Regions from separate parts of the Georhizobium sp. MAB10 genome, predicted to be linked through region 2. Evidence: predicted binding sites of a transcription regulator. Region 2 holds the regulator's gene; each other region holds the start of a gene.

Region 1 (8,118 bases), 1.3 Mb from region 2:
GATCTTGAAGTAGCCGCCGCCGGCGAGCTTCTTGAACTTGACCAGCGCGAAATCGGGCTCGATGCCGGTCGTGTCGCAATCCATGACGAGGCCGATCGTGCCGGTGGGCGCGATCACGGTCGACTGGGCATTGCGGTAGCCGTTCTTCTCGCCAAGCTCGACGGCCTTGTCCCAAGCGGCGATCGCATGGGTGACGAGCGTCTGGTCCGGGCAGTCGCCATGGATCAGCGCCACTGGATTGACCGACAGCTTCTCATAGCCGGTGCTCTCGCCACGGGCGGCACGGCGATGGTTGCGCATGACGCGCAGCATGTGCTCGCGGTTGGGCTTGTAGCCCGGGAAGGGGCCAAGCTCGCCAGCCATTTCGGCCGAAGTGGCATAGGCGACGCCGGTCATGATGGCGGTCAGCGCGCCGCAGATCGCGCGGCCTTCCTTGGAGTCGTAAGGAATGCCCGAGGTCATCAGCAGGCCGCCGATATTGGCGTAGCCGAGGCCGAGCGTGCGGTACTTGTAGGAGAGCTCGGCGATCTGGCGCGAGGGGAACTGCGCCATCATGACCGAGATTTCGAGCACCATCGTCCAGAGCCGCACGGCGTGCTCATAGGCTTCGATGTCGATGTTCTTGGTCTGCGCGTCCTTGAACTGCAACAGGTTCAGCGAGGCGAGGTTGCAGGCCGTGTCGTCCAGGAACATGTATTCCGAGCACGGGTTCGACGCCCGGATCGCACCGGCCGACACGCAGGTGTGCCAGTCGTTCATGGTCGTGTTGAAGTGCAGGCCCGGATCGGCGGACGCCCAGGCGGCTTCGCCGATTTTTTCCCACAGATCGCGCGCCTTCAGCGTCTTCATCACGCGGCCGTCCTTGCGGGCGGTCAGGTTCCAGTCGCCGTCGCTTTCGACAGCGCGCAGGAAGTCGTCCTTGATGGAGACGGAGTTGTTGGAGTTCTGGCCCGAGACGGTCAGATAGGCCTCGGAATCCCAGTCCGTGTCGTAGGTCTTGAAGTCGAGGTCGGTATAGCCCTGCTTGGCGAACTGGATGACGCGCTTGACGTAGTTTTCCGGAACGGCGTCACGCTTGGCATCCTTGATGGCGCGCTTCAGCGCCGAGTTCAGCTTGGGGTCGAAGCACTCGCCATTGTCGGCCTCGCAGTTGAGGCAGGCCTTCATGATGGTCTTGAGGTGCTTGGCGACGATCTTGGAGCCGGTGACGAGGGCGGCGACCTTTTGCTCTTCCTTCACCTTCCAGTCGATGTAGGCTTCGATATCCGGGTGATCGATGTCGACGACGACCATCTTGGCGGCGCGGCGCGTGGTGCCGCCCGACTTGATGGCGCCGGCTGCCCGATCACCGATCTTGAGGAAGGACATCAGGCCCGACGACTTGCCACCGCCCGACAGCTTTTCGCCTTCGCCGCGCAGATAGGAGAAGTTGGAGCCGGTGCCCGAACCGTACTTGAAGAGGCGCGCTTCGCGGACCCAGAGGTCCATGATGCCGCTTTCATTGACCAGATCGTCTTCGACCGACTGGATGAAGCAGGCATGCGGCTGCGGGTGCTCATAGGCCGACTGCGACTGGACGAGCTTCTTGGTGAAGGGGTCGACATAGTAATGGCCCTGGCCGGGGCCATCGATGCCATAGGCCCAGTGCAGGCCGGTGTTGAACCATTGCGGCGAATTCGGCGCGACGCGCTGCGTGGCGAGCATGTAGGCAAGCTCGTCCATGAAGGCGGAGGCGTCTTCTTCCGAATTGAAGTAGCCGCCCTTCCAGCCCCAGTAGGTCCAGGTGCCGGCAAGGCGCGTGAAGACCTGGCGCGCATCAGTTTCGGAACCGTAGCGCTCGTCCTCGGGCAGCTCGGCGAGGGCGGCCTCGTCGGCGACCGAACGCCACAGGAACGACGGCACGTCGTTTTCCTCGACGCGCTTCAGGCGGGCAGGAACGCCAGCCTTGCGGAAATATTTCTGGGCGAGGATGTCGGCCGCAACCTGGCTGAACTGCGCCGGAACGTCGATGTCGGCGAGCCGGAAGACGACGGAGCCATCCGGATTCTTGATCTCGCTGATGGCCTTGCGGAATTCGATGGCCGCATAGGCCGATTGCCCCGCTTCAGTAAACCGCCGCTCGATGCGCATTGTCCCTCGTCCTTGTCGTGGTGTGCCTGCCGACGGTCTTCGTGGCGGGCGCAATTTGTCATCTTCCGGCGGCGCTCTTCATGGCGCGGCCAGCCCTCGAAATCCGGTCTCGTGATGGAATCGAATGATCCAGACCGTATGTTGTGTTGATGGTGGCTGGCAACACTAAATATAGTGTAAATCCACCGTTTCCGCTACCCCTGCCGCCGCCTGCGGCAACCCCCGTTACGCCATGCCAAGGCAACCCGAGGAAGGATCCGCAACGGATCATCCGACTGGGCTCACCAACGCTTACTGTCTTGATTTGTGACCGGCTTCTTCATGCCGGCGGGCCGTTGTTCACAGCGTGATAACCAATAGACTGCGACTCGGATCATGGGTCAAGGGCTGGGCGAGCGCTTGGATGTGAATACCAGATGTTGTGCGCTGGGAGGGTGGAAACTGGGGAAAGTCGAACCCGTTGGAACTCTGGACTTGCCAAACGCTTCAAGTACAAAAAATGACATAGAAAATTGGGGGTGGGCCAGTGTCCGAACGACCTCTGCTCCGTCTCCGCCCTGTTGATAAGTGGGATCACTGCAATGACTTCGTTGACGCTCATGGATCGCATCGCTTCCGGCTCCTCCCGGCGCGCGTCAAAGAAGCAGTATGGGGCAGTGCCCTATCAGATGATCGAGGGGCGTTGCGCCTTCCTCCTGATCACCTCGCGGCGCACCGGGCGCTGGATTTTCCCGAAAGGCTCGCTGATCGAAGGCCTGACGCCGCAGGAGACGGCAGCGCAGGAGGCTTTCGAAGAGGCGGGCGTCGAGGGGCATGTCCATCCGGAACCGGTCGGCAGCTACCGGACTGTGAAGCAGTTGCTTCGCCGCACGATCATCAATGTGGAAGTGTTCCCGCTGCGCGTGGAGCGCCAACTCGACGAGTGGCCAGAGATCGGGCAGCGCTACCGCCACTGGGTGATGCTGAAAGAAGCCAAACGCCTGCTGTCCGACCGAGGCGCCGTGGCGATGGCGGAGGCTGTGGACAAGCTGGTGACTGCCTGAAGCCTGCTCCGGGCGGTCAGGCCACGATCAGGAGGCCGATCAGCCAGTAGAGCAGGGCGGACAGGAGACCGGCCGCCGGAACGGTGATCACCCAGGCGGCTGCAATCTGCAGGCCGTGCTGACGGCGCACAAGCCGACGGCGTTCGCGCTTCTGGAAATTGGCGAGTGCCTCTTCCGGAGTCTTGTTGAGGCGGTCGGTGTTCAGGAAGAGTGAATAGGGCTGGACGGCCGGATTGCGCACGCCGCGGTTCGACGTCGCCTCGCGCAGGAAGCCGACGCCGAAGACGGCACCGATGGCAATGTGCGTCGAGGACACGGGCAGTCCAAGCCAGGAAGCGATGAGAACGGTGGTTGCTGCGGCGAAGGCGACGCAATAGGCGCGGATCTCGTTCATCTTGGTGATCTTTTCACCGACGAGCCTGATCAGCCGCGGACCGAACAAAGCAAGGCCGAGCGCGATGCCGACCGCGCCGATTGCCAGCACCCAGAGCGGAAGGGCGACAGCGGCGACATCGGTCGATCCGCTGCCGGCTGCCGCAACGATCGCGGCGAGCGGCCCGACGGCATTGGCGACATCATTGGCGCCGTGGGCGAAGGACAAAAGCGCCGCCGCGAAGATCAAGGGCAGGCGGAAGAGACCGTTGATGCTCTTGGACCGGTTCTCCAGCCCGATCGACCGGCGCATCACCCACGGACGCGCCAGCATCCAGCCGATGACCGCGAAGACGGCGCCAAGCATCAGAACCTGGAGCGGGCTGGCACTCCAGATCCGGCTCAATCCCTTGATCGTGAGATACATCGCGAAGACTGCGGCCATGCCGGAGATGAGCACCGGCACCCAGATGCGGGCTGCCGCGATCTTGTCTTCCCGTTCCAAGATGGTCGCGTTGGCGACAGCCAGCACACCGGCGGCCATGACGCCGCCGAGCACCGGCGAGATGACCCAACTCGCGACGATGGTCGCCAGCACGGGCCATGCGACAACGCTGAAGCCGGCCGCCGCGACGCCAGCTCCGATGACGCCGCCGACGACGGAGTGGGTCGTGGAAACGGGTGCTCCGAGATAGGTGGCGAGATTGATCCACAGGGCGGAGGAGAGCAGGGCGGCCGTCATCACGACGATGAAGTCCACCGTTTCGAGATGAACGGCTGGCAGCAGCAACTCGCTGGAGATGGTCTTGACGACATCGCCGCCCGCGAGCAACGCGCCGGCACTTTCGCACACGACCGCAATTGCGATCGCGCCGGCCATGGTGAGTGCCCGGCTGCCGACGGCCGGTCCCATATTGTTGGCAACGTCGTTCGCGCCAATGTTGAGCGCCATGTAACCGGCGATGACGGACGCGATGATGACGAGGTAGCTGAGCGGACCTTCGACGGCATAGAATGCCGCAACCACCATGGCGCCGAGCAGGAAGACGAGCGCGATCCCCGGAAAGGCCAGGCTTCTGGAGAGGTCTCCAGTCGCCGTTTCCAGGTTGACGACCTTGTTCAGGTCCTTGTCGAGTGCGCTCTTGGCCATGCTTGCCCGTTCATGACAGTTTTGTGACAGTGGGGGGCGCATAGCATCTGAAGGCCGGGGCGGGCACCCCCGACGGTCCGATCAACCACATTATTTGAGGGGCGCCTCTGCCGCCGCGCGCTTGCTGGTCACCTGACCCCTCTCTGTCATCCCACTGTCATCGACACATTGCATGAGCAGGCACGGCGCGATCGACGCGCGATGTCCGATTGGAGGGGCTCATGACGACCACCAAACATTTTGCAATGACCTTGCTTGCAGGCACCCTGCTGACCACCACCGGTGCATGGGCGCAGGAAGCCATGAACTTCAACCGGATCGCGTCCTTCCCGGTCGTCGACAACAAGCCGGAAGGCGCCGACGTCAACGCGCCGTCTTCCGCCGAGATCATCACGGCCACCGAAGATGGCATGATGCTGATCTATTCCGATAGCCCGGCAGGTGGCATCGGCTTCATCGACATCACCGACGCCGCTGCGCCCGTTGCCGGCGGCTTCCTTGCCATGGACGGCGGTGAGCCTACCGCCGTTTCCGTTGCTGGCTCCAAGGTGCTGGTCGGCGTCAACACGACCGAAGACCTGACGCAGCCTTCGGGCTTCCTGGCTGTCGTCGATATTGCGACGCAGACGATGGAAGCGCAGTGCGATCTTGGCGGTCAGCCTGATTCCACCGCAGTATCACCGGACGGTACGTTCGCTGCGGTCGCCATCGAGAACCAGCGTGACGAGGACCTGAACGACGGCGTCATCCCGCAGATGCCTGCCGGGGACGTGAAGATCTTCCCGCTGACCGATGGCGTGCCGGATTGCGATGCGATGATCACGGTGGACCTGACGGGCCTCGCCGAAATTGCGCCGGAAGACCCGGAGCCAGAATTCGTCGACTTCAATGAAGCCAACGAACTTGCCGTGACGCTTCAGGAAAACAACCATATTGCGATCATCAACGCGGCCGATGGCACTGTGACTGCGCATTTCTCCGCTGGTGCGGTGGACCTGACAGGCATCGACACGGAAGACGATGGTGCGTTCGATTTCTCCGGCTCGGCGACGGCCGTGAAGCGCGAGCCCGATGCGATCCAGTGGCTGGACGATGACCGCTTCGCCGTCGCCAACGAGGGTGACTACGAAGGGGGGTCGCGCGGCTTCACCATCATGAACAAGATGGGCGAAGTGCTCTATGAGAGCGGCAACAGCTTCGAGCACGAAGTGGCGCTCCTCGGCCACTATCCCGACGGTCGTTCGGACGCCAAGGGCATCGAACCGGAGGGCATGGAAGTCGCCCGCTTCGGCGACGAAACGCTGATCCTGCCTTTGTCCGAGCGTGGTTCGGTCGTTGGCGTCTATCGCGACAACGGTGCGGATGCTGCGCCTGAGCTTTTGCAGATCCTGCCCTCGGGCATCTCGCCGGAAGGCATCGTTGCGATCCCCGAGCGCAATCTCTTCGCCGTCGCCAACGAAGTCGACCTCATCGAAGACGGTGGCGTGCGTGCGCATGTCATGATCTTCGAGCGCACCGAGGGTGACGCCCAGTACCCGACGATCGCCTCCACGCGCGACGAGAACGGACTGCCGATCGCTTTCGGTGCACTGTCTGGCCTGGCTGCCGATCCGTCCGAAGCCGGGCGCCTCTATGCCGTCAGCGATTCCGTGTTCGCTGCCCAGCCGCGCATGTATGTGATCGATGCCAGCGTGATGCCTGCTCAGATCACCGATGCCATCACGATCACCCGCGATGGCGAAACCGCGCAGAACATGGATCTGGAAGGCATCGTTGCAGACGGCGAGGGCGGCTTCTGGCTCGCCAATGAGGGTGATGCCGATGAGGGCATTCCGCATGCGATCTATCGCGTGAACGCCGAGGGTGCGATCCAGGAGGAAGTCCTCTTCCCTGAGGCACTGCTCGAGGGTGCCACGCGGTCCGGCGCCGAAGGCATCACGATGATCGACGGGACGCTTTGGATCGCCATCCAGCGCGAGTGGGGCAACGATCCCGATGGCATGGTGAAGCTGGTTTCCTATAGCCCGGCTTCCGGCGAATGGGCTGCCGTTCATTATCCGCTCGAGGCGAAGGGCGAAGGCTGGGTCGGCCTTTCCGAAATCACGCTTCACGGCGACCATGTTTATATCGTCGAGCGCGACAACCAGATCGGCGCGGCGGCCGCGCTGAAGAAGCTCTATCGCGTACCGGTGGCCGAGCTCGCAGGCGCCGCACTCGGCGGCGAACTGCCTGTCGTCACCAAGGGAGAAGTCCACGACTTCATTCCGGATCTTGCTGCTTACAACGGCTACATCGTCGACAAGGTCGAAGGCTTTGCTGTCGACGCGAGCGGGGAAGCCTTCGTCGTCACCGACAATGACGGCGTGGACGACTCTTCCGGCGAGACCTTCTTCTGGTCGATCGGCGCCGTTTCCGAGCTTTGAGTGTTTCTGCGGACAATCATGAAAAGGCCGGGCTTTCGCCCGGCCTTTTTCGTTTACGGCAGGTTCGACCACACCCTAGATGTTCTGGCCGCCCGACACTTCGATCCGCTGGCCCGTCATCCAGCCGAACTCCCCGACGAGCAGGCTCGACAGCGCGCCGCCGATATCATCGGGCAAACCGGCTCTGCCCATTGCGGTGGTCGCTGCGACCATCTCGTTGACGTGGGCATTGTCGCGCACGACGCCGCCGCCAAAATCCGTCTCGATGGCGCCTGGAGCGATGGTGTTGACTGAGATGCGGCGCTCTCCCAGTTCCTTTGCGAGATAGCGTGTCAGCACCTCTATGCCCCCCTTCATCGTGGCGTAGGCGGAATAGCCGGGCAGGGTGAACCGCGCCAATCCGCTCGACACGTTCACGATCCGACCGCCATCCTCGATCATCGGCAGAAGACGCTGGGTCAGGAAGAAGACGCCCTTGAGGTGGATGGCGACGAGGTGATCGAAGTCCTCTTCGGTGGTCTCGACGAACGGTTTGTGGATGCCGGTGCCGGCATTGTTGACGAGAAAATCGATCGTCTCCCGATCGAATGTCTGCAGTAGCGTCTGGCGCAACTCGTCGCTGAAGGCTGCGAATGTGTCCGTGCGCGTCGTATCAAGCTTGAGTGCTGTTGCGCGCACGCCCGCCTGCCGTGCTTCGGCAACGACGGCGTCGGCATCCTCGCGGTTGTTGTTATAGGTGACGACGAGGTCGACGCCCTTCTTGGCGAGATGCTCTGCGGTGTTGCGGCCAAGGCCACGGCTGCCGCCGGTAATCAGAGCGATCTTGGTCGTACTGGTCATGGAGAACTCCTTCCGAATGGACATGGCCTGTCTTAGCCGCTGGTTGCTTCAATGGCTTGACGGATAATCGGGATGTCTTGCCTATTCCTCCAGAAGTGTTGGTGCCAATATTTTCAAACGTCCTGCTGCAGGTCTATATTCGCCCTATGAAGAGCGAAAA
Region 2 (8,118 bases):
CGACACGATCGAAGGCGCGCGTGTCGGCGGCAAGATCGAACTCGACGGCGAGGACATCTACGATCCCTCGCTGGACGTCGTCGAACTGCGTGCCCGCGTCGGCATGGTGTTTCAGAAGCCCAATCCTTTTCCGAAATCGATTTTCGAAAACGTCGCCTACGGTCCGCGAATCCACGGTCTCATCCGCACTAAGGCTGATGCGGAAGAAGTCGTCGTGTCGAGCTTGCGCAAGGCAGGGCTCTTCAACGAGGTCAAGGATCGTCTTCACGAGCCGGGCACCGGCCTCTCGGGCGGCCAGCAGCAGCGCCTCTGCATCGCGCGCGCCATCGCGGTCGGTCCGGAAGTCATTTTGATGGACGAGCCGTGTTCGGCGCTCGACCCGATCGCAACGGCCATCATCGAGGAGCTGATCGACGAACTGCGCGAGAACTACACGATCATCATCGTGACGCACTCGATGCAGCAGGCGGCGCGCGTTTCGCAGAAGACGGCGTTCTTCCATCTCGGCAATCTCGTGGAGGAAGGTCCGACCGACAAGATCTTCACGAACCCGGAAGACAAGCGCACCCAGGATTACATCACAGGCCGGTTCGGCTGACCAACCGGCTGTGGCCACGGAGAGAACAATGAGCGATCCGCATATCGTCTCGTCCTTCGACGAAGAGCTGAAATATCTGATGCGCCGGGTCTCGGAGATGGGCGGAATCGCGGAACGCATGGTGGGCGACGCCGTCGCCGCGCTGGTGGCTTCCGATGCGGGGAGCGCCCAGAGGATCATCGCCGAGGACATCATTCTCGACGACGCCGAGCGCGACATCAACGAGCGTGCGATCGTCGTCATCGCCAAGCGCCAGCCCATGGCACACGATCTGCGCGAAGTGATGGGCGCGATCCGTATCGCCGCCGACCTCGAGCGCGTCGGCGACATGGGCAAGAACATCGCCAAGCGCGTCGTCGCCGTACAGGGATCGGCCCAGCCGAAGCAGCTGGTGCGGGGGCTCGAGCACCTCTCCGAACTCGCTTTGACGCAGCTGAAGGAAGTGCTCGATGCCTATTCGACGCGCTCGGCCGTTGCGGCGAACCAGGTGCGCCAGCGCGACGACGAAATCGACGCGATGTACACGTCGCTGTTTCGTGAGTTGCTGACCTACATGATGGAAGATCCGCGCAACATCTCGGCCTGCACGCATCTCCTGTTCTGCGCCAAGAACATCGAGCGCATCGGCGATCATGCGACCAACATCGCCGAGACGATCTACTACATGGCGACAGGCGACCGGCTGCTCGGCGAACGCCCGCGCGGCGACAAGACTGCGACAGTGATGGCCAGCGGCCACTGACGGAGACGATGGGAAGATGCTGCCAAAGATAACGGTCGTCGAGGACGAAGAAGCGCTGAGCGTGCTCCTGCGTTACAATCTGGAAGCCGAAGGCTACAAGGTCGACACTGTTCTCCGCGGCGACGAGGCCGAGATCCAGCTGAAGGAGCGCGTTCCGGACCTGCTCATCCTAGACTGGATGCTTCCCGGCGTCTCTGGCATCGAGCTCTGCCGCCGCCTGCGCGCGCGGCCTGAAACCGAACGCTTGCCGATCATCATGCTGACGGCGCGTGCTGAAGAGAGCGAGCGCATTCGCGGTCTCGCGACCGGTGCCGACGACTATGTGGTGAAGCCGTTTTCGACGCCTGAACTGATGGCGCGTGTTCGCGCCATGCTGCGCCGTGCCAAGCCCGAGGTCATCTCTTCGGTGCTGCAGAGCGGCGACATCACGCTCGATCGCGAAACCCACCGCGTCCACCGCAAGGGCCGCGAAATCCGGCTTGGACCGACAGAATTCAAGCTATTGGAATTTCTGATGTCGTCGCCCGGCCGTGTCTATTCACGCGCGCAACTGCTCGATGGCGTGTGGGGCCATGACATCTATGTCGACGAGCGCACGGTGGACGTGCATGTCGGCCGGCTGCGCAAGGCGATCAATCTCGCCAATATGCGTGATGTCATCCGCACGGTGCGGGGCGCCGGCTACGCGCTGGAAGGCTGAGCGCCTTCTTCATTCTCAACTTAAATTTGACGACGACGGCGCGCGATCAGCGCGCCCGGCGCCTTTCGCCCGAGACCTGGAAGGCGAGACGCGCGTGGTATTTGCAGTAGGGCGTGTTCTCGCCTGAATCGTGGCCGCAGAAGTGGAAGTCTTCGTGCATCGGGTCGCCAACCGGCCACTTGCATGTGCGCTCGGTCAGGTCGACCAGCGCCAAGCGCTTGGCGATCGGCACGACGACGTCGCTGACGGGACGTGTCTGCGGCGCTGCTTCCATGGCGACATCTTCACGCACCGCAGCAGCTGCGCCACCACGGGAAATCGCGCGCGGTGCTGCAGGGCGGGCGTTGAAGTTGGAGGCCGGGCGCGGAGCCGGTGCCGGCCGTTTTGCGCGCGGCGCAGGAGTGCCGCCGGACTTTGCACGTCCCGGCAGGTTCAGGCGATGTACTTTGCCGATGACAGCATTTCGTGTCACGCCACCCAATTGTGCGGCAATCTGGCTCGCGCTGAGGCCGTCGGCCCACAATTTGGTAAGTTTTTCGACGCGCTCGTCGGTCCAATTCATGGCCGCAACTCCAGTTTCGATATAGGGCGCAGCAGAATCCCTCGGCGCTGGCCCGAAGTATCAACGGAACCGCGTCGCCTTAATACTGTGTGATGACTAGGTCCGCCGCATGCAGTCTAGTGCTGTTATTTCAACTTAATGGTCGGCAGACTCCGTGACAAGAGTCCCGGGAATCGGCCGATTCGCTTTTTTGAGTTTTCCCCAACTTGGGGCTTTTTAGGCGAATTGCGTGGTAGCCGGCACAAGGGGCGTTTTCTTGACAGCGCCGGGCGAAATGAAGATAGTGCGTCGGGCCGCCGCAGGGCGGCTTTTCAATTTTCAGGCCGCAGTCCTTGAAGTTTGCGACGCGAACCGTCCGAGCCTTTTGCGGTGTGGCCTTGAATGGGAGTTTGCGCCAGATGGCACCGGCGTCGCCGCTTTTCGAGACTTACAACCGCGCTCCGCTCCGCTTCGAGCGTGGCGATGGTGTCTGGCTGACGAGCGAGGATGGCAAGCGATATCTGGATTTCGCCGCTGGCATCGCCGTGAACTCGCTCGGGCATTCCCATCCGCATCTCGTCGCCGCGCTCAAGGAGCAGGCCGACAAATTGTGGCACCTGTCCAATCTCTATGAGATTCCCGGGCAGGAGCGGCTTGCGCGCCGCCTGACGGAGGCGACCTTCGCGGATCGCGCCTTCTTCACCAATTCCGGTGCCGAAGCGCTGGAGTGTGCGATCAAGACCGCACGCCGTTATCATCATGCGCGCGGGCAGGGCGAGCGGTTCCGCATCGTCACCTTCGAAGGGGCATTCCACGGGCGGACGCTCGCGACGATCGCTGCCGGTGGCCAGCCCAAATATCTCGAAGGCTTCGGGCCCAAGGTCGAGGGTTTCGACCAGGTACCGTTCGACGATTGGGCCGCACTCGAAGCCGCTGTCACCGAGGATACGGCCGCGATTCTGATCGAGCCCGTGCAGGGCGAGGGCGGTGTTCGGCCGGTTCCCGACGAACGGCTGCGCCAGCTGAGGGCTCTGTGCGATGAGACCGGTACGCTGCTGATCTTCGACGAGGTGCAGTCGGGCGTCGGTCGCACGGGCAAGCTCTTCGCGCATGAATGGTCGGGCATTTCGCCGGACATCATGGCGGTCGCCAAAGGCATCGGTGGAGGGTTCCCGCTCGGCGTCTGTCTCGCAACGTCCGAAGCGGCCGCGGGAATGGTGCCCGGCACGCACGGCACGACCTATGGCGGCAATCCGCTCGCCATGGCCGTTGGCAATGCCGTTCTCGACGTCATCCTGGCGGATGGCTTCTTGGAGCATGTGCGCGACCTGTCGCTGGTGGCAAAGCAGGGCCTCGAGGCAATCAAGGATCGCTATCCCGATGTGGTCGCCGAAATCCGCGGGCGCGGCCTGATGCTCGGGTTGAAGACCGTCGTGCCGAACACGGAGATGGTCGCGGGCCTTCGCGCGCATCACATGCTGTCGGTACCGGCTGGCGACAACGTCGTTCGCCTTCTGCCGCCGCTGACCATCACGGCCGAGGAAATGCGCGAAGGGCTGTCGCGCATCGACATGGTCGCTTCTGAACTTTCTTCATCCAAACAGGCAATTTCCGCCTGAAAGCAGGCCGGGGCACGGGGATCATCACCATGGGCGCCAACGGCACGCCACGTCATTTCATCGATCTATCGACCACGACGGCAGACGATCTTCGCGGGATGATCGACAATGCGCGCACGATCAAGGATGCCTTGAAGTCGGGTCAGGGCGACAAGCCCCTCGCCGGCAAAGTGCTTGCCATGATCTTCGAAAAGCCGTCGACGCGCACGCGCGTGTCCTTCGATGTCGGCATGCGCCAGCTCGGTGGGGAAACGCTGTTTCTTTCCGGCACGGAGATGCAGCTCGGGCGCGCCGAGACGATTGCCGATACGGCCAAGGTGCTGTCGCGCTACGTCGACATCATCATGATCCGCACGACCGAGCACAGCCGCCTGCTGGAACTGGCTGAACACGCGACCGTGCCCGTGATCAATGCGCTGACGGACGACACCCATCCCTGCCAGATCATGGCCGATATCCTGACCTTCGAAGAGCATCGCGGGCCGATCAAGGGCAAGACGGTCGCCTGGTCGGGCGATGGCAACAACGTGCTGCATTCGCTGATCGAGGCATCGGCGCGCTTTGGTTTCACGATGAATGTCGCGGTGCCGGAAGGCTCCGAGCCGGAGGCGCGCTATGTGGACTGGGCGCGCGCCAATGGCGGCATCGTCAATGTCACGAACGACCCGATGGATGCGGTGCGCGGCGCCGATTGCGTGGTGACCGATACCTGGTTCTCCATGGGCCAGGAACATCGCGCGCGCGGCCACAACGTCTTCCAGCCCTATCAGGTGAACGAGGCGCTGATGGCGGAAGCCAATCCGGATGCGCTCTTCATGCACTGCCTGCCGGCGCATCGCGGCGAGGAAGTGACTGATGGTGTCATCGACGGCGTGCAATCGGTGGTGTTCGACGAGGCGGAAAACCGGCTGCACGCGCAGAAGGCCATCATCGCCTGGTGCATGGGCGTCTGAGTACCTAAATATCCGGCAAATAGTTCAGCCGTGCGCTCGTTGCCGGCACTTCTTCCCCGGAGAAACCCGATGAATGACCAAAGCCCCAGACTGGGCGAGTTCGACTATGCCGGCGACGATCACGTCCTGCCATTCCAGGTGGAGGCGCTCGATGCGCGCGGCCGTGCTGTGCAACTCGGCCCGATGCTCGACAAGATCATGGCGCGCCACGATTACCCCGAGCCTGTCGCTCGCCTGCTTGCCGAGGCGATCACGCTGACGGTGCTGATCGGCACGTCGCTGAAATTCGATGGCAAGTTCATGGTGCAGACGCAGGGCGATGGGCCGGTCGACCTTTTGGTGGCAGACTTTACCACGCCTGATGCCGTGCGCGCCTATGCGCGCTTTAACGAGCAGGCGCTTGCGCAAGCGGTCGCCGACAACCGGCTCGAGCCGCATGAACTGCTCGGCAAGGGCATCCTCGCCTTCACGATCGACCAGGGCGAGTTCATGCAGCGCTATCAGGGCATCGTCGAACTGGATGGCGCGACGCTGGAAGAGATCGCCGGCGCCTATTTCCGGCAGTCCGAGCAGATACCGACGAAGGTTCGGCTTTCGGTGGCGCAGCTTTATGATCGCGATGAGGATGGCCGGCCGCGGCATCAATGGCGGGCCGGCGGCGTCATCGTCCAGTTCCTGCCCGATGCGCCCGAACGCATGCGTCAGAGTGATCTACCCGGCGGCGATGCGCCGGATGATTTTGAGCCGACGGGCGTCGAGGACGACGACGCCTGGGTCGAAGCCGTCGCCATGGTGGAAAGCATCGATGCGGATGAATTGACCGATCCGCTCGTCGGCTCGGAGCGGCTGCTGTTCCGGCTCTTTCACGAACGCGGCGTGCGCGTTTTCGAACCGGCGCCCGTTCTCGACCGGTGCACGTGTTCGCGCGAGAAGATCAAGTCGGTGCTCGACAATTTCACCAGCGACGAAATCGCCGAGAGCACCGAGGATGGCGTCATCGCCGTCACCTGCGAGTTCTGTTCGACCGAGTACCGCTTCGAACCCGAAGAGCTCGGCGCAAACAGCGCGGAAAGCGAAAGCCACCTCCACTAGAAATCTTGAGCCGCGTCATGCGGCTCAAGTCGCTTTGGGCGGGGGTATGCATCGCCTGGAGCCGCGATCACATGACAAAACTTTAATTTGCCTTGTCTTCATCCGTTCGGCATCTAGCTTGAACACATATGAAAGCCGTGCGCCGGGGACGTCGGTCGGATGGCGGTTCTCGCGGGACAAAAGGGCCGAAGTGCCGAGCCCGCGACTATCCCAGACGATGAGTTTGACGGAGCACGCTTATGCTGATCTCTCCCCATGACGAGTCCGTATCCACCGATCGCGTGAACGATGCCACGCGTGCGTCCGGCTCGACGATGCGGCGCACCGGTCGCTTCGTCCTCCAATTCGTGCTGATGCTGGCGATCCTCGTCGGATCCTACGTCGTCATGACGATGGTGATCGCCGCGCGTCCCGAACGGGTGCCGAGCCCGATCACGCCGACGGTCTATGCGGTGGCTGCGCAGAATGTCGTGATCGAGGATCACCGGCCCGACATTCTGGCCTATGGCGATGTCGTCGCACAGCGCACGGTCGATCTGCGCGCCCAGGTGACGGGCGAGATCATCGAGGTTAATCCGCAGTTGCGAGCCGGCCAGCGCATCGAGCAGGGCGAACTTCTCGCCCGCATCGATCCCTTCACCTATGAAGGGCAGTTGACCGAAGCGCGCGCGAGCCTGGCGCAGGCACAGGCGGTGCTCAGCGAGATCGATGCGCGCATCACGGCCGAGCGAGAGCAGCAGCAGAGTGCGGAACTGCAATTGGAGATCGCCGAGAGCGATCTTCTCCGCGCGCAATCTCTCTTCGATCGCGGCGCTGGCACGCAGCAGCAGCTCGATGAACGCCGCCTTGTCGTGTCGCAGCGCAGTCAGGCAGTCAGCCAGAGCAGGAACACGCTTCTCGTAGAAGAGGCACGCCGCAACCAGCAGCAGGCGGAGATCGAGCGGCAGGAATGGCTGGTGCGCCAAGCCGAGCGCGCGCTTTCCAACACCACGCTGACGGCACCTTTTGCCGGGGTGATCTCCGAAGCCATCGCGGAGCCGGGGCGTATTGCCGGCAGCGCCGACATCATCGCCTCCATTTACGACGACCGGCTGCTCGAGGCCCGCTTCACGCTCACCGATGCGCAATACGGCCGGATCTCGTCCGATGGCGAACCGCTGATCGGGCGCGCGATCGAGGCATCGTGGGTCGTGGGCACGGAGACCTACCGGTATGAAGGCACGATCGATCGCCTGGGTGCCACGGTTGCGTCCGACCGCGGCGGTGTCGAGGTTTTCGCGCGGCTGGCTCCGGCCGATCATGCCGTGCAGTTGCGGCCGGGCGCCTTCGTCGCACTATCCGTGCCAGATCGGCTCTATGCCGACACCATCGAACTGCCTGAAAGCGCGGTTTACGATCCCGGCCATGCCTATGTCATCGAAGAGGGCGTGCTGCGGCGCCGCGAGGTGACGGTTCTTGCTTATCAAGGCGACACGGTTCTGCTTCGAGGCGACCTGCAGCCGGGTGAGCGCGTTCTGACGACGCGTCTCACGGAGGCCGATGAGGGCCTGGCCGTGCGCATTGCCGGCGAAGCGAGCGATACGGATCCTGCGGCCGAGGCTGTCGAGCCCGCAGGTGAACGCAGCGGCGGCAGACGGCCCGGTGGCCGAGGCGCCATGCGCGCCTTCGGAGGCTGACGATGGCGCGCTCTCCCATTCGCCAATCGATGGTGGAAGCCCGCCAGCGTGCCGGACGCGCTGCCGGCGGCGGTATCCTGCGCACCTTCGTGCGGCATCCGAACGCCGCCAACATGCTGATGGCGCTGATGATCATCTTCGGGCTTTTCAGCCTGGCACGGATCAACACCCAGTTCTTCCCGCCTGTCGAACAACCG
Region 3 (8,118 bases), 130 kb from region 2:
TGTGCCGCCATCGAGGCGGATGCCGAAGCCGGTCGCGCCGCGATAGGCGGTGATGCGGCCGTAGTCGGGAATGAAGTTCTGCTCCGGGTCCTCGGTCGTAATGCGGCACTGAAGCGCGTGGCCGTTGAGCTTGATGTCTTCCTGGCGCGGAACGCCCGATTCCGGCGTGCCGATCTTCTTGCCTTCGAGAATGCGGATCTGCGCCTTGACGATGTCGATGCCGGTCACTTCCTCGGTGACCGTATGCTCCACCTGAATGCGCGGATTGACCTCGATGAAGTAGAATTCCTGCGTGTCGGCGTCCATCAGGAATTCCACGGTGCCGGCGCCGACATAAGACGTGGCTTCCGCGATTTTGCGCGCGTAACTGGCGATTTCAGCGCGCTTTTCGCTCGATAGATAAGGCGCTGGCGCGCGCTCCACGACCTTCTGGTTGCGGCGCTGGATGGAGCAGTCGCGCTCGAAGAGATCGACGACGGTGCCATGGGTGTCGCCAAGAATCTGGCTTTCGACGTGGCGGGCGCGCTCGACGAGCTTTTCAAGATAGACTTCGTCCTTGCCGAAAGCGGCTTTCGCCTCGCGCTTGGCTTCCGTCACCTCACGCGCAAGATCTGAGGCCTGGCGGATAACGCGCATGCCGCGGCCGCCACCACCCCAGGACGCCTTCAGCATGAGCGGGTAGCCGATGGCGTCCGCCATTCTGGCCACTTCGTCCAGGTCGTCCGGCAAAGGCTCGGTGGCGGGCACGACCGGCACCCCGACCTCGATGGCGAGATTGCGGGCGGCAACCTTGTTGCCCAAGCGACGCATCGTATCGGGGCTTGGACCGATGAAGATGATGCCGTGCTCGGCGCACGCGTCGGCAAATTCCGGGCTTTCGGACAGCAGGCCGTAGCCCGGGTGGATTGCATCGGCGCCTGAGAGCTTTGCGACGCGGATTACCTCGTCGATCGACAGATAGCTCTCGATGGGTCCGAGATCACGCTCCAGATGCGGACCGCGCCCGACCTGGTAGCTCTCATCGGCCTTGAAGCGGTGAAGGGCGAGCTTGTCCTCTTCCGCCCAGATGGCGACAGTCTTGATGCCGAGCTCGTTGGCGGCGCGGAAGACGCGGATAGCGATTTCGGAACGGTTGGCAACGAGAATCTTCGAAATCGGCACAGCGCAACACTCCTTTACGGCACAGGCCCGTGCCGGTCCTCACTTCGGAATGTCTAGCGCAGAATTGCTGCGGTGCAAACCGATTGAAAGCTCAGGAAACAAGTCCGAGCCGAAAGGCGAGCGCGACCGCATGGTGGCGGTTCTTGGCTTTCAGTTTCTGCTGAATGCCATTCATGTACCAATCGACCGTGTGGTTGGAGATTTCGAGAACTGCAGCGATCTCCGGGGATGTCATGCCGTCGGCGAGATAATGCAACGACTCCATTTCTCGATGGGTCAGCTTGATGTCATCGAGAGCATCGAGCGGGTGCGTCTGACCCAGGCCTTTCAGATCAGCCATTCGCCAATAGGCTTTGCTTGCCAAAGCTCCGACCAGCGCAAGATCGGCACTTTGAAGATCGACGGGGTCTCCGCCGATGCTGAGATGCGCCAGAAGCCCCCGGCGTCCATGCACCGGGAAGCTGTAGCCATCCTTCAGACCGGCCTTGCTGGCATCCGCCATCATCCGGTCCATCCGCTTTCCGTGCTTGCCGTTCGCATGGAGTTCGGCTGCGGTCTGCCAGCGAAAGCCGGAGCGTGATTGGCCGAGATGGCGCACCACGGGGTCGATCAGCAGGTACTTACGCTTCACATAGGTTTCCGCCCACCCGTCGGGCAGGATGCCCGAGAGCAGAGCATCGCCCAACGGCTCGTGTGGCAACTGGGCGCGGACCAGGCCGTGATAGGCCACACCATAGGATGCGAGCGCCTGCTGCAGGATTTCCGTCACTTCCTCCGACGTCTCGGCATTGTCGGTTCGATCGATGGCGGCAAGAACGGCGCTGACAGTCACCTGGGAGCTCCTTGAAAGTCGAGAGAATGAAGGGTTCTCGGCGAGGCGCCCAGGGCGCCCCACAAACTTATGGGATTCGCTGCATGATGCAACGAGACGATGCATTTTGGATGTTCGACGATGTGCGCATGTCGCGCAGGTTGCAGGCGCAAGACCGGCCGGATTTCTTCGAAACAGAGCGGAACGGTCATCGCAGGCGATGCGTTTGACAGGGGAGACGGGGGGAGGCTCACAATCAAAGGAGACGAGCATGCCCAAAATCGAATCTGCAAAAATCGCGATCCTGGCAACCGACGGCTACGAACGTTCAGAACTGCGCGAGCCGCTGGACTTCCTGAAGTCCAAGGGTGCCAAGGTCGATGTCGTTTCGTTGAAGTCCGGGGAGATCAAGAGCTGGGACGAAGACAACTGGGGTGACAGTGTCACCGTGGACAAGACCCTCGACGAGGTGAGTGTCAGCGACTACGACGCGCTCATTCTTCCGGGCGGCCAGATCAATCCCGACTTGCTGCGCGTGGAAGAGAAAGCCGTCAAATTCGTTCGCGAATTCGCCGAATCCGGCAAGACGCTCGCTGCGATCTGCCACGGCCCATGGCTTCTGGTGGAAGCTGACGTAGTGCGTGGCCGCAACGTCACGTCCTACGGCTCGATCAAGACGGACTTGATCAATGCCGGAGCAAACTGGAGCGATCAGGAAGTGGTGACCGACGAGGCCGTGATCACCTCGCGCAACCCGAAGGACCTGCCGGCGTTCAACGCCAAGATCGTCGAGGAGATCGAAGAAGGCCGTCACGAGCGTCAGATCGCTGCCGAGTAAGCCTTCGGCACACTGAAGATTGAAAGAGCGGCCTTGGTGGCCGCTCTTTTTTTTGACCTCAGACGAGTTCGTCAGGCACCAGCCAAGACTTCTTGGCGTGCGCGTCGAGGTGATGGCGTGGCAGCGGGACGATGAAACCCTGACGTTCCTCGGCCGTGCCCTTGGCATTCTTCAATGCGATGCCATTCCAGCGCTTGAGATGCTCGGACGTCCATTTCGACGTGTCCATGTCCAGAGCGTGCTCCCAAAGCCGCACGCGGAACTTCTTCACGGAATCCCCGCCGCGCCATGCGATCGCGGTTTCCGTGTCCGTCACGAGGCTGCGGTCATTCAGGTTGGCAGAGCCGATGATCGCGATCTTGTCGTCGCAGACCATTGTCTTGGCATGAATGTAGATCGTGTTCTTGATGATCTCGTCGGGATCGTCCTCTTCCGGATCCGGAAGCTTGTCGTCTCGCGGCATCTGCATGCAGTAGATGCCCAGCCGATCACCGAAGGCGTCGTAGAGCATGTCGGTGTTCTTCTCGCGCAGATACTGCCCATGGCGCGTTGCGATGTTGGGCTCGTCTTCGACGAAGGCATCTTCGGGAATGAGGGGCAACACCATCAGCAGCTCGAGCTGCTTCTTCTGTTTGGCACGCTTGGACAGCGCCTCGGCGATCGCCGTTGAGCGGATGTACTGGTTCTCGATGTAGATGAAGTCCTCGGCCTTCGAAATGATGTCGAGATAGGTTTCCCTGATCTCGGTGATCTGGGTGGTCGGCGATCGCGAGAGCCACGACCTGCTCTGCTTGGAGATCGTGCGCATCGGCTTGACCTCGACACCGCCCTTGATCGGTTTCGTTTCCGGAACGTCCGTTGCGAGTTCGGGAATCGTGATGCCGTTCGGCATTTCCTTGATGCCTTCCGGCGCCTTCAGCGATTTCAGGAACGCGATGCTGTCTTCACGTTCCTCATTCCAGCGGCTGCGGAAATGGCGGGCGAAAAAGGTCGCGACCGGACCTTCCAGTCTGCAGGCCACGTCATGCCACGGAAAGGCGTTGTCGTGTTCCCAGTCGTCCTTGCGCTTGGTGGTGATATCCAGGCCGCCGAGAAAGACGATCTCGTCGTCGATGACGCACAATTTTTCGTGATGGGCCGCCGGATAGAATCCGGGGAATGCCGTCGGTTTGATCGAACATGTCTTTCCGTCGAAATTGACGAAAGGCCACAGGCCAGGTGCCGCTTCGAGATAGGCTACCTTTTCCTTCTTGGTCTTGAAGGCATTGATGGTGTTGATCTTCTCCGCGAGCTTCCAGCGCAGGATAGGCTGGGCCGCGGTTCGGGCTGCCGGGCCCCAGCGCGTGTCGTGGCGCGAGCACATGATTGAGAGATGGCGCTTCTTATCTTCCGGCAGCGCGTCGGCGACGGCATGCAGCTTCCGGTAGGCTCTCCACGCATCGAGATGATAAACGGTGCCGATTACGGGATCGAAATCAGCCACCACGATGCGCAGGTCGACGCCACGTTCCACGACATCCTGCAGGAGGCCGCTGAGTGTTTTGGCCTTCACCTTGCCGGTGGTCTTGATGGATGGCTCCAGCGTCCAATAGGCCATGTGGACAGATGATTTCGCCCCATCGATCGCTTCTTCAAGCGCCGCATACGTTTCCATGCCGCCGATAAGCGGCTCTACCTTGTGTCCGGGAGTGAAATCCATCCCGTCGGGATGGGTCGCGAAAAGGTCGCCATCGTACTTCACGCTCTTCGCCATCGCGTTGCTCCGGATCGGTTGGGATTTGAGAGTCGCAGCCGGAGTAGACCGTGATCACGGCCAACTCTTGCAGGTAATGAAACGCTAAAACACATGGGCACGAATGCGGTTCCGGAGAACCAGCCGGGAGCTTGTGCGAACGCCGATCGAATCAGATATTTGCGCCAAGTGATCCGGCAATTGTGACAGTTGCGTAAAGGCACATATGAAAAAGAAGAATCCGGGCGTCAAAACCGCCGTATCGTCAGAACTGCCTACCCGCAATCTTTATCGTCAGACCGTCGTCGCCCTGGTGGGTGCCGGCGTTGCGCTGGTGGTCACCAATGCGTTCGTGTCCAGTTGGGCGACGCTCGGGCTCATCAGCGCCATGACGTCTCTCGCAATTTACGTCACGGTGGGGGCGATTGTCCTTTCCCGCATTCTCGCGCATCATCCGTATCGCGTTTTCGGCTGGCCCAATACGGTGACGCTGGGGCGGACGGTGCTCGCGGCACTTGTTGCCGGCTACACCGCAGAAATTTCGCTGTGGACGCTGCAGCCGAGCCCGCAGCTTGCCTGGTTCTTCGCTGGCATCGCCACACTCGCCGTCGTGCTCGACGGTGTCGATGGCTGGCTGGCGCGGCGTTTCGGTCCCCGATCCGACTTCGGCGCGCGTTTCGACATGGAAAGCGACGCACTCCTTATCCTCATCCTGTCGGTGCTGGCGTTGGTGCTCGATAAAGTCGGAGGCTGGGTGCTGCTGATCGGCGCAATGCGCTATCTCTTTGTCGGCGCGTCCTACCTGCTGCCATGGCTCGATGGTCCGTTGCCGCCGTCGATGCGCCGCAAGACCGTGTGCGTTATCCAGGGCGCGGCGCTTTGCCTGCTCGCGATGCCCCCGGTTGCAGGCGTGGCCGCCACGGGCGTCGCCGGCTTCGCGGTTGCCGCCATCATCGCTTCGTTCGCCGTCGATATCGTCTGGCTGTTCAAGCATCGCCGGCACGTGGGCGGACCGCAGGAGGGCACGGCCTGATGGATATCCGCACATTGGCCGGCCTTGTCCGCTCGCTTGTCATCTACCGCGGCCAGCCTTGGAAGCAGCGACGGCTCGCTGCCTTTTACGGCGAGCTCCTGACGCCGGGCGATCTGTGCTTCGACGTCGGGGCCCATGTCGGCAGTCGCTCGCGGGCGATGGTGAAGGCGGGCGCGAGGGTCGTCGCGCTTGAGCCGCAGCCGGCCTTCCTCGATTTTCTGCGCCGCTTCGTCCGATCACCCGACATCGAGATCGTCGGCGCTGCGGCGGGCTCCGAAAGCGGACGGCTGACGCTTCACATTTCAAAACGCCATCCCACGGTCACGACCATGTCTCGCGACTGGATCGATACCGTTGGAAAGACCAAAGCGTTCTCCTCCGTCGACTGGGATGAGGCGGTCGAAGTGCCGGTGACGACGCTCGATGCGCTGATCGAAGCCCATGGCCTGCCGCGCTTTTGCAAGATCGACGTTGAGGGTCTCGAGCCCGATATCCTCGCCGGGCTCAGCCAGCCTATCCCGATCGTCGCGTTCGAATATATTCCAGAGGCGCTCGATGGTGCGCGTGCCTGCATCGACAGGCTCGAAGCGCTTGGTCGTTACCGCTTCAACTGGGTTGTTGGCGAACGCCACAAGTTTGCTGAGCCGCATTGGCTTTCGGCCGCCGACATGCAGGTCGCGCTGAAGCGTGCATCTGCAAGCGGGTCCGGCGATATCTACGCCCGGCTGGAGGCTGCCGACGATCGCTTGAGCAGCACGAGCGCGCCGGGCAGGGCGCCCACGATACTGACCACGCCGTAAAGCAGCGCTGCCGCCAATCCATCTGATCCCGCAAATCCGGCGAGTGGCCACAACGCGGCGGCGGCACCTTCGCGCAGACCGAAGCCGCCGATCGAAATTGGCACCAGCATCGTCAAAAGCACTAGCGGAATGAGTGCGGCAGCCGCGAGCAGGCCGAGCGGCGCGCCGATGGCGGCCGAGGCGAGCGCGAAAACGGCGATATAGAGAAGCGCGATCGCAAAGCTCAGCGCGCCTTGGATGAGCCACGCTCCATCCGTCAGCCACGCCTTTCTGATGGATGGGCCGAGTGTTTTCAGCCAGTTCGCAAGTGGGCGCGGTGCCAGTCGCGTGCCGACCCAGGCAAGCAGCGCGAGCGCGCCGAGGATCAGAGGCGGTGCGGCAAGCAGCCATCCGGTTCCGACCGGCAACGTGTCTTCCAACAGCAGAGGCCAGCAGGCAATGCCGACGGCGGCGACCATGAAAAACGCCACCTGGCCGGCCAGTCGCTCCAGGATGACGGCGCTTGCTGCAACGCCATAAGCCTTGTCGGCTGCACCTTCGCGGGCCTTGCCTTCCCGCGTGGCGCGCACGGCATCACCGCCGACCCCACCGGGGAGGACCATGTTGAGGAGGCTTGCCAGGTAATATTCCGAGATGGCGCGACCGATCGGCAGAGGGCGCCCAAGGCGCTGCGTGGTGAAATGCCACCGATAGGCCGAAAGGACGATCTGACCTTGCACGAGGATGATGGCGAGGATGGTCAGCGCGAGATCGGCATCGAGCAGGCTTGTGATCGCCGCGTCCAGATCGACGGCAAAAGCGACCGCGACAAGAAGTCCAACCACGGCCACCAGCCGTATGACAAGTTTATGACGATCTGGCATGGTGAGAAACGTAAGGCTCGCCTGTTCTTGGATCTTTTCGGCCGGAAGCCGGAATTATCGCCCCGCGACCCACAGAAGGTCATCGTTCCTCAATTCGGATCGTCCAAGTGATGGCAGATAGATTTCCCTCGCACAATGAAAAGCCCATGCGGTCTGGCCGCCGGCGGCCCTTCGGGATTTTGTTGCTGATTGCGGCGGTTCTTGCCATTGCCGCGGCACTTCTGTTGCCCAACGACCGATCCCGCCTGGGAGCTGATGCGTTTGCCGCCGTTCCCATCGAGCTGCTCGTCCTGATCATCGCGCTTGCGGTCGTGCCTGGCGTTCTGCGGCCTCTCATCCGATGGGGCGCGGCGATCCTTCTTGCGATCGTTCTCATCGTGAAGCTTGCGGACATGGCGGCGTTCGAAGCCATGGCGCGGCCGTTCAATCCGGTTCTCGACGCGCATCTCCTGAACGCGGTCTGGGATCTGGCGGTCGGGACGCTCGGACAAGCCGCCGCTGTCGGGCTGACCATCTCAGTCGTTCTCCTGCTTGTGTCGATCATCGTGCTCTCGGGCTTTTTGGTCGGAATCACTGCGTCGGGCGTCAGGCGTCATCGCCTTGCTGCCGTGATTGTTGCAGGAGCGTTGCTTCTGATCGGCTGGCAGATGCCCAAGCTCTATCCCGCGTTTCAGGGCCTGCATTTCCTCACTGCGTCGACCTCCGGGCTCATGCAGCGGCACGCGACCTCGCTCGCCGCAAGCCTCAAGGATCTCGAGGAATTCGATCGCGAAGCCAGCAATGATCCGGCGGCCGATATTGAAGACGATATGCTGATGTCGCGGCTTGGCGGCCGCGACGTGCTCTTGTTCTTCGTCGAATCCTATGGCCGGACCGTGCT

What was found. Region 2 encodes PhoB, which activates phosphate uptake and scavenging genes when phosphate is short. Its sites were predicted from a motif close to TGTCATNNANCTGTCAT; they were not measured.
Region 1: PU133_RS11410 (esterase-like activity of phytase family protein) is a predicted target of PhoB. The motif match lies at 4,840-4,856, and genes of this name have one in related genera.
Region 3: PU133_RS04575 (YbhN family protein) is a predicted target of PhoB. The motif match lies at 7,213-7,229, and genes of this name have one in related genera.

What each region holds. Positions count from the first base shown of each region.
Region 1 is NZ_CP118314.1:2,426,126-2,434,243, forward strand. It holds gene PU133_RS11395 (vitamin B12-dependent ribonucleotide reductase) at 1-2,130, opposite strand, end outside; gene PU133_RS11400 (NUDIX hydrolase) at 2,712-3,173, shown strand; gene PU133_RS11405 (inorganic phosphate transporter) at 3,190-4,695, opposite strand; gene PU133_RS11410 (esterase-like activity of phytase family protein) at 4,917-7,118, shown strand; gene PU133_RS11415 (SDR family NAD(P)-dependent oxidoreductase) at 7,194-7,958, opposite strand; gene PU133_RS11420 (AraC family transcriptional regulator N-terminal domain-containing protein) at 8,060-8,118, shown strand, end outside.
Region 2 is NZ_CP118314.1:1,125,555-1,133,672, forward strand. It holds gene pstB (phosphate ABC transporter ATP-binding protein PstB) at 1-598, shown strand, start outside; gene phoU (phosphate signaling complex protein PhoU) at 627-1,340, shown strand; gene phoB (phosphate regulon transcriptional regulator PhoB) at 1,357-2,040, shown strand; gene PU133_RS05150 (GcrA family cell cycle regulator) at 2,087-2,602, opposite strand; gene PU133_RS05155 (aspartate aminotransferase family protein) at 3,001-4,200, shown strand; gene argF (ornithine carbamoyltransferase) at 4,230-5,153, shown strand; gene PU133_RS05165 (Hsp33 family molecular chaperone) at 5,223-6,245, shown strand; gene PU133_RS05170 (efflux RND transporter periplasmic adaptor subunit) at 6,485-7,921, shown strand; gene PU133_RS05175 (efflux RND transporter permease subunit) at 7,924-8,118, shown strand, end outside.
Region 3 is NZ_CP118314.1:991,651-999,768, forward strand. It holds gene pyc (pyruvate carboxylase) at 1-1,161, opposite strand, end outside; gene PU133_RS04550 (autoinducer binding domain-containing protein) at 1,253-1,993, opposite strand; gene PU133_RS04555 (type 1 glutamine amidotransferase domain-containing protein) at 2,244-2,810, shown strand; gene PU133_RS04560 (phospholipase D-like domain-containing protein) at 2,869-4,563, opposite strand; gene PU133_RS04565 (CDP-alcohol phosphatidyltransferase family protein) at 4,769-5,575, shown strand; gene PU133_RS04570 (FkbM family methyltransferase) at 5,575-6,375, shown strand; gene PU133_RS04575 (YbhN family protein) at 6,291-7,199, opposite strand; gene PU133_RS04580 (sulfatase-like hydrolase/transferase) at 7,385-8,118, shown strand, end outside.